4 regions of the Clostridium thermosuccinogenes genome follow, and region 4 is predicted to be linked to each of the others. Evidence: a T-box and tRNA genes for the amino acid it is inferred to sense, from the RefSeq annotation. Region 4 holds a T-box; the other regions hold tRNA genes.
What was found. A T-box is a leader RNA that pairs with one kind of tRNA and senses whether it is charged. The one in region 4 lies ahead of ileS (isoleucine--tRNA ligase), so its partner is inferred to be a tRNA-Ile.
Positions count from the first base shown of each region.

Region 1: it has a tRNA-Ile gene. The T-box ahead of ileS (isoleucine--tRNA ligase) is inferred to sense a tRNA for this amino acid. The anticodon was not compared.
Region 2: it has a tRNA-Ile gene. The T-box ahead of ileS (isoleucine--tRNA ligase) is inferred to sense a tRNA for this amino acid. The anticodon was not compared.
Region 3: it has a tRNA-Ile gene. The T-box ahead of ileS (isoleucine--tRNA ligase) is inferred to sense a tRNA for this amino acid. The anticodon was not compared.

Region 1 covers NZ_CP021850.1:1,851,645-1,854,919, forward strand. The annotation lists rRNA gene CDO33_RS08165 (16S ribosomal RNA) at 1-1,368, shown strand, start outside; tRNA gene CDO33_RS08170 (tRNA-Ile) at 1,608-1,684, shown strand; rRNA gene CDO33_RS08175 (23S ribosomal RNA) at 2,029-3,275, shown strand, end outside.
Region 2 covers NZ_CP021850.1:4,085,263-4,088,537, forward strand. The annotation lists rRNA gene CDO33_RS17930 (23S ribosomal RNA) at 1-1,461, opposite strand, end outside; tRNA gene CDO33_RS17935 (tRNA-Ile) at 1,806-1,882, opposite strand; rRNA gene CDO33_RS17940 (16S ribosomal RNA) at 2,122-3,275, opposite strand, start outside.
Region 3 covers NZ_CP021850.1:4,564,776-4,568,050, reverse strand. The annotation lists rRNA gene CDO33_RS19940 (23S ribosomal RNA) at 1-1,427, opposite strand, end outside; tRNA gene CDO33_RS19935 (tRNA-Ile) at 1,772-1,848, opposite strand; rRNA gene CDO33_RS19930 (16S ribosomal RNA) at 2,088-3,275, opposite strand, start outside.
Region 4 covers NZ_CP021850.1:1,595,856-1,599,130, forward strand. The annotation lists gene CDO33_RS06925 (YlmH family RNA-binding protein) at 1-336, shown strand, start outside; gene CDO33_RS06930 (DivIVA domain-containing protein) at 351-812, shown strand; T-box leader at 866-1,185, shown strand; gene ileS (isoleucine--tRNA ligase) at 1,511-3,275, shown strand, end outside.

The sequences.
Region 1 (3,275 bases), 260 kb from region 4:
GGGAAACTTGTGCTAATACCGCATAACATCACGGGGAGGCATCTTCCTGTGATCAAAGGAGAAATCCGGTGCAAGATGGGCCCGCGTCCGATTAGCTAGTTGGCGGTGTAACGGACCACCAAGGCGACGATCGGTAGCCGAACTGAGAGGTTGATCGGCCACATTGGGACTGAGACACGGCCCAGACTCCTACGGGAGGCAGCAGTGGGGAATATTGCGCAATGGAGGAAACTCTGACGCAGCAACGCCGCGTGAAGGATGAAGGTCTTCGGATTGTAAACTTCTTTGATGAGGGACGAAGGAAGTGACGGTACCTCAAAAACAAGCCACGGCTAACTACGTGCCAGCAGCCGCGGTAATACGTAGGTGGCGAGCGTTGTCCGGAATTACTGGGTGTAAAGGGCGCGTAGGCGGGGATGTAAGTCAGATGTGAAATACCATGGCTCAACCGTGGGGCTGCATCTGAAACTATGTTTCTTGAGTGCTGGAGAGGAAAGCGGAATTCCTAGTGTAGCGGTGAAATGCGTAGATATTAGGAGGAACACCAGTGGCGAAGGCGGCTTTCTGGACAGTAACTGACGCTGAGGCGCGAAAGCGTGGGGAGCGAACAGGATTAGATACCCTGGTAGTCCACGCCGTAAACGATGGATACTAGGTGTAGGAGGTATCGACCCCTTCTGTGCCGGAGTAAACACAATAAGTATCCCACCTGGGGAGTACGGCCGCAAGGTTGAAACTCAAAGGAATTGACGGGGGCCCGCACAAGCAGTGGAGTATGTGGTTTAATTCGAAGCAACGCGAAGAACCTTACCAGGGCTTGACATACAGAGGGATATGTCAGAGATGGCATAGCTCTTCGGAGCCTCTGTACAGGTGGTGCATGGTTGTCGTCAGCTCGTGTCGTGAGATGTTGGGTTAAGTCCCGCAACGAGCGCAACCCTTGTTGTTAGTTGGTAACACGTAAAGGTGACCACTCTAACGAGACTGCCGGTGACAAATCGGAGGAAGGTGGGGACGACGTCAAATCATCATGCCCCTTATGTCCTGGGCTACACACGTACTACAATGGCTACAACAAAGGGAAGCGAAGCCGTAAGGCGGAGCAAATCCCCAAAAGTAGTCCCAGTTCGGATTGTGGGCTGCAACCCGCCCACATGAAGTCGGAATTGCTAGTAATGGCAGGTCAGCATACTGCCGTGAATACGTTCCCGGGCCTTGTACACACCGCCCGTCACACCATGAGAGTCAGCAACACCCGAAGTCAGTAGCTTAACCGCAAGGAGGGCGCTGCCGAAGGTGGGGCCGATGATTGGGGTGAAGTCGTAACAAGGTAGCCGTATCGGAAGGTGCGGCTGGATCACCTCCTTTCTAAGGAGAACGGTCCGAATCTGATGGATAGCATCAGGTGAGGACGAATCTTCTGGTCGATACCGGATAACAGAAATGTTACCGGTTAAAGAGTTCCTTGTCTACACTGTTTAGTTTTCAAAGCCCAATGAGGTTTTGAAAAAAGAAAAAGTACTGGTTGACATTTAAGCGTCAATCATGTATAATAAGAAGTCCCTGATGGTTAATAAGCCGTCAGAGAAAATTGGATATAATAATATGGGCTCATAGCTCAGATGGTTAGAGCGCACGCCTGATAAGCGTGAGGTCGATGGTTCGATTCCATTTGAGCCCACCACTTTCTTGAATAGCTCAATAAGAGTTAGGAGAGAAGGAAAAAAGTACTGGTTGACATTGATATGCCAACCATGTATAATAATAAATCCCGGTTGATGAAGACTTAAAAAGTCAGAAGTCAGCCGAAGAACTTGCACTTTGAAAACTATATAATGTAAGTTGAAAATTGTTAGAACCGAGCAGTAATGCGAAGGTTATAGCAGTTTTCAGAAGATGAGAAGACAAGAAAAAATAAGGGTAACAAGTATCGAAAGGTATGCGTGACTCTTAGGAAGTCTTCACAAGATGGTTAAAAGACAATCACTTGAAGAGAACCGAAAGATATCGAGAGATCGTATCTAAGAAGGTCAAGCTATTAAGAGCATAGGGTGAATGCCTTGGCACCAGAAGCCGATGAAGGACGTGATAAGCTGCGAAAAGCTGCGGAGAGGCGCAAATAGCCATTGACCCGCAGATGTCCGAATGGGGGAACCCACCTGGGGTAAATGCCCAGGTACATGTATGTGAATACATAGCATACATGGGGGAGACGTAGGGAACTGAAACATCTAAGTACCTACAGGAAAAGAAAACAAAAGTGATTCCGTAAGTAGTGGCGAGCGAAAGCGGATTAGCCCAAACCGGGGTACAGCAATGTAGCCCGGGGTTGAGGACCGGCGGAATGATTCGGAGTATCTAGCAGAATGAGGCACTGGAACGTGCAGACCATAGAGGGTAAAAGTCCCGTATGCGAAAGATATGAAGACAGGCCGGGATCCAGAGTACCACAAGGCACGTGAAACCTGGTGGGAAGCAGGGAGGACCACCTTCCAAGGCTAAATACTAACTGGTGACCGATAGTGGAGCAGTACCGTGAGGGAAAGGTGAAAAGAACCCCGGGAGGGGAGTGAAAGAGAACCTGAAACCCTATGTTTACAAGCAGTTGGAGAGCGTTAAGGCTCGACAGCGTACTTTTTGTAGAACGGTCCGGCGAGTTATAGTATGTGGCAAGGTTAAGTACTAGAGGTACGGAGCCGAAGGGAAACCGAGTCTTAACAGGGCGACAAAGTCACATGCCATAGACCCGAAACCGGGTGACCTATCCATGGACAGGTTGAAGCGGGAGTAAAATCCCGTGGAGGACCGAACCACGTGACCGTTGAAAAGGTCTGGGATGAGCTGTGGATAGCGGAGAAATTCCAATCGAACTCGGAGATAGCTGGTTCTCCCCGAAATAGCTTTAGGGCTAGCCTCTAATGAAAGTCTAGCGGAGGTAAAGCACTGAATGGGCTAGGGGCCTTACCAGGTTACCGAACCCTATCAAACTCAGAATGCCGTATAGACGATGTTAGGGAGTCAGACTACGGGAGATAAGTTTCGTAGTCAAAAGGGAAACAGCCCAGACCATCAGCTAAGGTCCCAAAATCACAGTTAAGTGGAAAAGGATGTGGGTTTGCTAAGACAACTAGGATGTTGGCTTAGAAGCAGCCATTCATTCAAAGAGTGCGTAATAGCTCACTAGTCGAGTGAGCCTGCGCCGAAAATTACCGGGGCTAAACTGTGTACCGAAGCTATGGAAGCGTGTGTGTTCAATGGTGTTTCCTAAAGGCAGT
Region 2 (3,275 bases), 2.2 Mb from region 4:
TACTCTCGCTACTTATTCCGGCATTCTCACTACTGTTTCGTCCACACGTCCTCACGATCGTGCTTCGGCCTACGACAGTAAGCTCCCCTACCAAGCATGTATGTTCAATGCTATCTCCTACACAGTTTTGCCTTTGGTGTAATTTTATCGAAATCTCCTTTTTCAATTACTCATTTAATCAAGGTTGATTTCGATGAAGCTTACCCCTTGCTTCACTGCCTTTAGGAAACACCATTGAACACACACGCTTCCATAGCTTCGGTACACAGTTTAGCCCCGGTAATTTTCGGCGCAGGCTCACTCGACTAGTGAGCTATTACGCACTCTTTGAATGAATGGCTGCTTCTAAGCCAACATCCTAGTTGTCTTAGCAAACCCACATCCTTTTCCACTTAACTGTGATTTTGGGACCTTAGCTGATGGTCTGGGCTGTTTCCCTTTTGACTACGAAACTTATCTCCCGTAGTCTGACTCCCTAACATCGTCTATACGGCATTCTGAGTTTGATAGGGTTCGGTAACCTGGTAAGGCCCCTAGCCCATTCAGTGCTTTACCTCCGCTAGACTTTCATTAGAGGCTAGCCCTAAAGCTATTTCGGGGAGAACCAGCTATCTCCGAGTTCGATTGGAATTTCTCCGCTATCCACAGCTCATCCCAGACCTTTTCAACGGTCACGTGGTTCGGTCCTCCACGGGATTTTACTCCCGCTTCAACCTGTCCATGGATAGGTCACCCGGTTTCGGGTCTATGGCATGTGACTTTGTCGCCCTGTTAAGACTCGGTTTCCCTTCGGCTCCGTACCTCTAGTACTTAACCTTGCCACATACTATAACTCGCCGGACCGTTCTACAAAAAGTACGCTGTCGAGCCTTAACGCTCTCCAACTGCTTGTAAACATAGGGTTTCAGGTTCTCTTTCACTCCCCTCCCGGGGTTCTTTTCACCTTTCCCTCACGGTACTGCTCCACTATCGGTCACCAGTTAGTATTTAGCCTTGGAAGGTGGTCCTCCCTGCTTCCCACCAGGTTTCACGTGCCTTGTGGTACTCTGGATCCCGGCCTGTCTTCATATCTTTCGCATACGGGACTTTTACCCTCTATGGTCTGCACGTTCCAGTGCCTCATTCTGCTAGATACTCCGAATCATTCCGCCGGTCCTCAACCCCGGGCTACATTGCTGTACCCCGGTTTGGGCTAATCCGCTTTCGCTCGCCACTACTTACGGAATCACTTTTGTTTTCTTTTCCTGTAGGTACTTAGATGTTTCAGTTCCCTACGTCTCCCCCATGTATGCTATGTATTCACATACATGTACCTGGGCATTTACCCCAGGTGGGTTCCCCCATTCGGACATCTGCGGGTCAATGGCTATTTGCGCCTCTCCGCAGCTTTTCGCAGCTTATCACGTCCTTCATCGGCTTCTGGTGCCAAGGCATTCACCCTATGCTCTTAATAGCTTGACCTTCTTAGATACGATCTCTCGATATCTTTCGGTTCTCTTCAAGTGATTGTCTTTTAACCATCTTGTGAAGACTTCCTAAGAGTCACGCATACCTTTCGATACTTGTTACCCTTATTTTTTCTTGTCTTCTCATCTTCTGAAAACTGCTATAACCTTCGCATTACTGCTCGGTTCTAACAATTTTCAACTTACATTATATAGTTTTCAAAGTGCAAGTTCTTCGGCTGACTTCTGACTTTTTAAGTCTTCATCAACCGGGATTTATTATTATACATGGTTGGCATATCAATGTCAACCAGTACTTTTTTCCTTCTCTCCTAACTCTTATTGAGCTATTCAAGAAAGTGGTGGGCTCAAATGGAATCGAACCATCGACCTCACGCTTATCAGGCGTGCGCTCTAACCATCTGAGCTATGAGCCCATATTATTATATCCAATTTTCTCTGACGGCTTATTAACCATCAGGGACTTCTTATTATACATGATTGACGCTTAAATGTCAACCAGTACTTTTTCTTTTTTCAAAACCTCATTGGGCTTTGAAAACTAAACAGTGTAGACAAGGAACTCTTTAACCGGTAACATTTCTGTTATCCGGTATCGACCAGAAGATTCGTCCTCACCTGATGCTATCCATCAGATTCGGACCGTTCTCCTTAGAAAGGAGGTGATCCAGCCGCACCTTCCGATACGGCTACCTTGTTACGACTTCACCCCAATCATCGGCCCCACCTTCGGCAGCGCCCTCCTTGCGGTTAAGCTACTGACTTCGGGTGTTGCTGACTCTCATGGTGTGACGGGCGGTGTGTACAAGGCCCGGGAACGTATTCACGGCAGTATGCTGACCTGCCATTACTAGCAATTCCGACTTCATGTGGGCGGGTTGCAGCCCACAATCCGAACTGGGACTACTTTTGGGGATTTGCTCCGCCTTACGGCTTCGCTTCCCTTTGTTGTAGCCATTGTAGTACGTGTGTAGCCCAGGACATAAGGGGCATGATGATTTGACGTCGTCCCCACCTTCCTCCGATTTGTCACCGGCAGTCTCGTTAGAGTGGTCACCTTTACGTGTTACCAACTAACAACAAGGGTTGCGCTCGTTGCGGGACTTAACCCAACATCTCACGACACGAGCTGACGACAACCATGCACCACCTGTACAGAGGCTCCGAAGAGCTATGCCATCTCTGACATATCCCTCTGTATGTCAAGCCCTGGTAAGGTTCTTCGCGTTGCTTCGAATTAAACCACATACTCCACTGCTTGTGCGGGCCCCCGTCAATTCCTTTGAGTTTCAACCTTGCGGCCGTACTCCCCAGGTGGGATACTTATTGTGTTTACTCCGGCACAGAAGGGGTCGATACCTCCTACACCTAGTATCCATCGTTTACGGCGTGGACTACCAGGGTATCTAATCCTGTTCGCTCCCCACGCTTTCGCGCCTCAGCGTCAGTTACTGTCCAGAAAGCCGCCTTCGCCACTGGTGTTCCTCCTAATATCTACGCATTTCACCGCTACACTAGGAATTCCGCTTTCCTCTCCAGCACTCAAGAAACATAGTTTCAGATGCAGCCCCACGGTTGAGCCATGGTATTTCACATCTGACTTACATCCCCGCCTACGCGCCCTTTACACCCAGTAATTCCGGACAACGCTCGCCACCTACGTATTACCGCGGCTGCTGGCACGTAGTTAGCCGTGGCTTGTTTTTGAGGTACCGTCACTTCCTTCGTCCCTCATCAAAGAAGTTTACAATCCGAAGACCTTCATCCTTCACGCGGCGTTGCTGCGTCAGAGTTTCCTCCATTGCGCAA
Region 3 (3,275 bases), 1.8 Mb from region 4:
CTGTTGTCCATCGCCTACGCCTTTCGGCCTCGGCTTAGGTCCCGACTTACCCTGGGCGGACGAGCCTTCCCCAGGAAACCTTAGGTTTTCGACGGTAAAGATTCTCACTTTACTCTCGCTACTTATTCCGGCATTCTCACTACTGTTTCGTCCACACGTCCTCACGATCGTGCTTCGGCCTACGACAGTAAGCTCCCCTACCACCCATTTCTGAGTCCATAGCTTCGGTACACAGTTTAGCCCCGGTAATTTTCGGCGCAGGCTCACTCGACTAGTGAGCTATTACGCACTCTTTGAATGAATGGCTGCTTCTAAGCCAACATCCTAGTTGTCTTAGCAAACCCACATCCTTTTCCACTTAACTGTGATTTTGGGACCTTAGCTGATGGTCTGGGCTGTTTCCCTTTTGACTACGAAACTTATCTCCCGTAGTCTGACTCCCTAACATCGTCTATACGGCATTCTGAGTTTGATAGGGTTCGGTAACCTGGTAAGGCCCCTAGCCCATTCAGTGCTTTACCTCCGCTAGACTTTCATTAGAGGCTAGCCCTAAAGCTATTTCGGGGAGAACCAGCTATCTCCGAGTTCGATTGGAATTTCTCCGCTATCCACAGCTCATCCCAGACCTTTTCAACGGTCACGTGGTTCGGTCCTCCACGGGATTTTACTCCCGCTTCAACCTGTCCATGGATAGGTCACCCGGTTTCGGGTCTATGGCATGTGACTTTGTCGCCCTGTTAAGACTCGGTTTCCCTTCGGCTCCGTACCTCTAGTACTTAACCTTGCCACATACTATAACTCGCCGGACCGTTCTACAAAAAGTACGCTGTCGAGCCTTAACGCTCTCCAACTGCTTGTAAACATAGGGTTTCAGGTTCTCTTTCACTCCCCTCCCGGGGTTCTTTTCACCTTTCCCTCACGGTACTGCTCCACTATCGGTCACCAGTTAGTATTTAGCCTTGGAAGGTGGTCCTCCCTGCTTCCCACCAGGTTTCACGTGCCTTGTGGTACTCTGGATCCCGGCCTGTCTTCATATCTTTCGCATACGGGACTTTTACCCTCTATGGTCTGCACGTTCCAGTGCCTCATTCTGCTAGATACTCCGAATCATTCCGCCGGTCCTCAACCCCGGGCTACATTGCTGTACCCCGGTTTGGGCTAATCCGCTTTCGCTCGCCACTACTTACGGAATCACTTTTGTTTTCTTTTCCTGTAGGTACTTAGATGTTTCAGTTCCCTACGTCTCCCCCATGTATGCTATGTATTCACATACATGTACCTGGGCATTTACCCCAGGTGGGTTCCCCCATTCGGACATCTGCGGGTCAATGGCTATTTGCGCCTCTCCGCAGCTTTTCGCAGCTTATCACGTCCTTCATCGGCTTCTGGTGCCAAGGCATTCACCCTATGCTCTTAATAGCTTGACCTTCTTAGATACGATCTCTCGATATCTTTCGGTTCTCTTCAAGTGATTGTCTTTTAACCATCTTGTGAAGACTTCCTAAGAGTCACGCATACCTTTCGATACTTGTTACCCTTATTTTTTCTTGTCTTCTCATCTTCTGAAAACTGCTATAACCTTCGCATTACTGCTCGGTTCTAACAATTTTCAACTTACATTATATAGTTTTCAAAGTGCAAGTTCTTCGGCTGACTTCTGACTTTTTAAGTCTTCATCAACCGGGATTTATTATTATACATGGTTGGCATATCAATGTCAACCAGTACTTTTTTCCTTCTCTCCTAACTCTTATTGAGCTATTCAAGAAAGTGGTGGGCTCAAATGGAATCGAACCATCGACCTCACGCTTATCAGGCGTGCGCTCTAACCATCTGAGCTATGAGCCCATATTATTATATCCAATTTTCTCTGACGGCTTATTAACCATCAGGGACTTCTTATTATACATGATTGACGCTTAAATGTCAACCAGTACTTTTTCTTTTTTCAAAACCTCATTGGGCTTTGAAAACTAAACAGTGTAGACAAGGAACTCTTTAACCGGTAACATTTCTGTTATCCGGTATCGACCAGAAGATTCGTCCTCACCTGATGCTATCCATCAGATTCGGACCGTTCTCCTTAGAAAGGAGGTGATCCAGCCGCACCTTCCGATACGGCTACCTTGTTACGACTTCACCCCAATCATCGGCCCCACCTTCGGCAGCGCCCTCCTTGCGGTTAAGCTACTGACTTCGGGTGTTGCTGACTCTCATGGTGTGACGGGCGGTGTGTACAAGGCCCGGGAACGTATTCACGGCAGTATGCTGACCTGCCATTACTAGCAATTCCGACTTCATGTGGGCGGGTTGCAGCCCACAATCCGAACTGGGACTACTTTTGGGGATTTGCTCCGCCTTACGGCTTCGCTTCCCTTTGTTGTAGCCATTGTAGTACGTGTGTAGCCCAGGACATAAGGGGCATGATGATTTGACGTCGTCCCCACCTTCCTCCGATTTGTCACCGGCAGTCTCGTTAGAGTGGTCACCTTTACGTGTTACCAACTAACAACAAGGGTTGCGCTCGTTGCGGGACTTAACCCAACATCTCACGACACGAGCTGACGACAACCATGCACCACCTGTACAGAGGCTCCGAAGAGCTATGCCATCTCTGACATATCCCTCTGTATGTCAAGCCCTGGTAAGGTTCTTCGCGTTGCTTCGAATTAAACCACATACTCCACTGCTTGTGCGGGCCCCCGTCAATTCCTTTGAGTTTCAACCTTGCGGCCGTACTCCCCAGGTGGGATACTTATTGTGTTTACTCCGGCACAGAAGGGGTCGATACCTCCTACACCTAGTATCCATCGTTTACGGCGTGGACTACCAGGGTATCTAATCCTGTTCGCTCCCCACGCTTTCGCGCCTCAGCGTCAGTTACTGTCCAGAAAGCCGCCTTCGCCACTGGTGTTCCTCCTAATATCTACGCATTTCACCGCTACACTAGGAATTCCGCTTTCCTCTCCAGCACTCAAGAAACATAGTTTCAGATGCAGCCCCACGGTTGAGCCATGGTATTTCACATCTGACTTACATCCCCGCCTACGCGCCCTTTACACCCAGTAATTCCGGACAACGCTCGCCACCTACGTATTACCGCGGCTGCTGGCACGTAGTTAGCCGTGGCTTGTTTTTGAGGTACCGTCACTTCCTTCGTCCCTCATCAAAGAAGTTTACAATCCGAAGACCTTCATCCTTCACGCGGCGTTGCTGCGTCAGAGTTTCCTCCATTGCGCAATATTCCCCACTGCTGCCTCCCGTAGGAGTCTGGG
Region 4 (3,275 bases):
ACAAAAGTAGGTAATTCCAGAGTGGAGACCGAAATATCGGAAATTGAAGATTTGCGACTCCCGGAGCGGAAGGTCAAGGAAATAAGAACAACGGTTGCTTCCTTAAGGCTTGACTGCATTACCGGGGCGGGATATGGCATATCAAGAACCAAAGCGTCGGATTTGATCAAGGCGGAAAAGGTAAATGTAAATTGGGAACTGGAAACGAGTCTTACCAGGCAACTCAAAGCCGGAGATACGATTTCTGTGAGAGGTAAAGGCCGGGTTGTCGTGGAGGAAATAGGTTGCCCCACGAAAAAAGGTCGTATTGGGGTATTACTAAAGAAATTTATATAAGAGAGGTGTTGAAAATGAATTACAGTCCGAATGATTTGCAGAATATCACTTTTAAAAAATCCGTAATGGGTTACAGCGAAGATGCTGTTAATGAAGTGTTGGATAAAATCATAGAGGATTATACTGAGTACATACGGGAAAACATTGAATTAAAGGACAGGATTGCTGTGCTTAATGAAGGCATGCAGCATTACAAGAACATTGAAGATTCCTTGCAGAACACCCTCCTTGTAGCCCAGCAGACCAGCGAGGAAGTTAAGAAAAACGCCTATGAAAAAGCCGACAATATCATTAAGGAAGCTGAACTAAAAGCTCAGAAGATAATCAATGATGCCAATCAGGAAGTGATTAAGATAAAGTTTGAATATGAGGAGTTGAAAAAGAAGCTTCATGTATTCAAATCAAAATCCGAGACTCTGCTGCTTTCCCAGCTGGAGATACTGCGGCAGATGTTTGGAGATGACGACGATACTTGACATGGAATTGCACAATATAGTATAATCTGTAATCAGAACAATTTGAATATATCGTAAATACGATGATTGGAAAGAGTATAAGGCGACACTTTTATAGAGAGCAGGTGATGGTGGAAATCCTGTAAAGTTACCCTTAGAAAATCATCCATGAGTAGCAGCCTGAAATCTTGGTCAGAGTAAGGTATGCCGGCAAAAACCGTTATGAAATGAAGTGATTATAACACAGAAAAGCCAGCTTCGGTAGTGGTCCGTATTCTAAGTCGGATACATGGGCTTGGATATGGAATAACATGAACTTCCGTTACGGCTGGGTTTCTGTTAAGTCATAATAATTTGGGTGGTACCGCGTGAGTTATACCCTCTCGTCCCTTTACGGATGAGAGGGTTTTTTGATGCAGGGGAGTTAATTCCCATGCTGCCTGAATTGATACACCTTTCGATAGGCGTTTTGAAAGTATAAAGCATATATGTGTTAAAACCAAAATCAATACTTATGTATTTATGGCAGTAACGATGAAACATTAATAGTCAGACATGACTGGCAGGAAATCGCATAGAAAAGCATAAACCAGCAAAAGATATTATGTTATATAAAGACAAAAAAATGCAAATAAAGCTCGAGCCAGACATAAGTTACATGCAGAGCTTTGACAAATAGAAATATGTGAATTTTTATAGAATTTTCAGGAGGGAGAGCCATGTACGAAAAAGTGTCTACAAGCCTGAACTTCGTTGATAGAGAGAAAGAAGTTCTGGAATTCTGGAAAAAGAACAACATATTTGAAAAAAGTATAGAATCTCGTGAAGGAGGCCCTACCTATACATTTTATGATGGGCCGCCGACAGCAAACGGAATGCCCCATATAGGACATATCCTTACCCGCGTCATCAAGGACATAATACCCAGGTACAGGACGATGAAAGGCTACAAGGTTCTCAGGAAAGCCGGTTGGGATACCCATGGGCTTCCGGTGGAGCTGGAAGTGGAAAAACAGTTGGGCATAAACGGCAAATCCCAGATAGAGAACTATGGCGTTGAGCCCTTCATCAAGCAGTGTAAGCAAAGCGTATGGAAATACAAGAATGAATGGGAGAAAATGAGTGACAGGGTAGGTTACTGGGCTGATATGGAAAATCCCTATGTAACCTATGACAACAACTATATTGAGTCGGAATGGTGGGCTCTTAAGAAGATATGGGAGCAGGGACTGCTTTATAAAGGACACAAGATAGTACCCTACTGTCCGCGCTGCGGAACTGCGCTGTCAAGCCATGAAGTTGCTCAGGGATATAAGGATGTAAAGGAAACATCAATTTATGTGAAGTTCCGCGTAAAAGGCGAGGAACAGGTATACCTGATGGCATGGACCACTACACCGTGGACTTTGCCTTCCAACGTAGCGCTAACGGTTAATCCTGATGAAACCTATGTCAAAGCAAAATGCTCGGATGAGGTGTATATCCTGGCGGAAGCTCTGGCTGAAACTGTGCTCAAGGAAGAATTTGAAGTACTGGAACGGGTTCAGGGAAAAGATCTCATCGGTATGGAATATGAACCTCTCTTTGATTTTGTGGTACCGGATAAGAAAGCATATTACGTGGTTGGAGGAGACTTCGTCACATTGACGGACGGTACCGGAATAGTGCACACAGCGCCTGCTTTTGGTGAAGATGACGCAAGGGTGGGAAGGGCATATGACCTGCCTTTCGTTCAGCTGGTAAACGAGCAGGGAAGGTTTGTGGATGCCGTAAAGCCATGGAAAGGCGTTTTCGTGAAGGATGCCGACCGTGAAATCATAAGCCATTTGGATCAAAGGAATCTTTTATACAAAGCTATGGATTATGAGCATTCCTATCCTTTCTGCTGGAGATGTGATACTCCGCTGCTGTACTATGCCAGGGACACATGGTTCATAAAAATGACGGAAGTAAAGGATAGATTGATTAAGAATAACCGCACGGTTAACTGGCTCCCGGAGAACATTAAGGAAGGACGTTTTGGAAACTTCCTGGAGAATGTTGTGGACTGGGGACTTAGCCGTGAAAGGTATTGGGGAACTCCTCTTCCCATATGGGAATGTGAATGCGGCCACAGGCATGTTGTAGGAAGCATTGCAGAACTTAAGGAAATGGGAGAGAATGTGCCGGAGGATATCGAGCTTCATAAGCCATACATTGACAATGTATATCTCAAATGCCCGAAATGTAAGACAGGCAGGATGAAGAGGGTAACAGAGGTTATAGACTGCTGGTTTGATTCCGGCTCAATGCCTTTTGCCCAATGGCATTATCCCTTTGAAAACGAGGACTTGTTCAAAGACAATTTCCCTGCTGATTTCATAAGTGAAGCAATCGACCAGACCCGTGGATGGTTTTACTCTCTCATGGCCATATCCACGCTGCTGTTTGATCAGTCACCCTTCAAAAACTGTATAGTTATGGGCCATGTGAATGATAAAGACG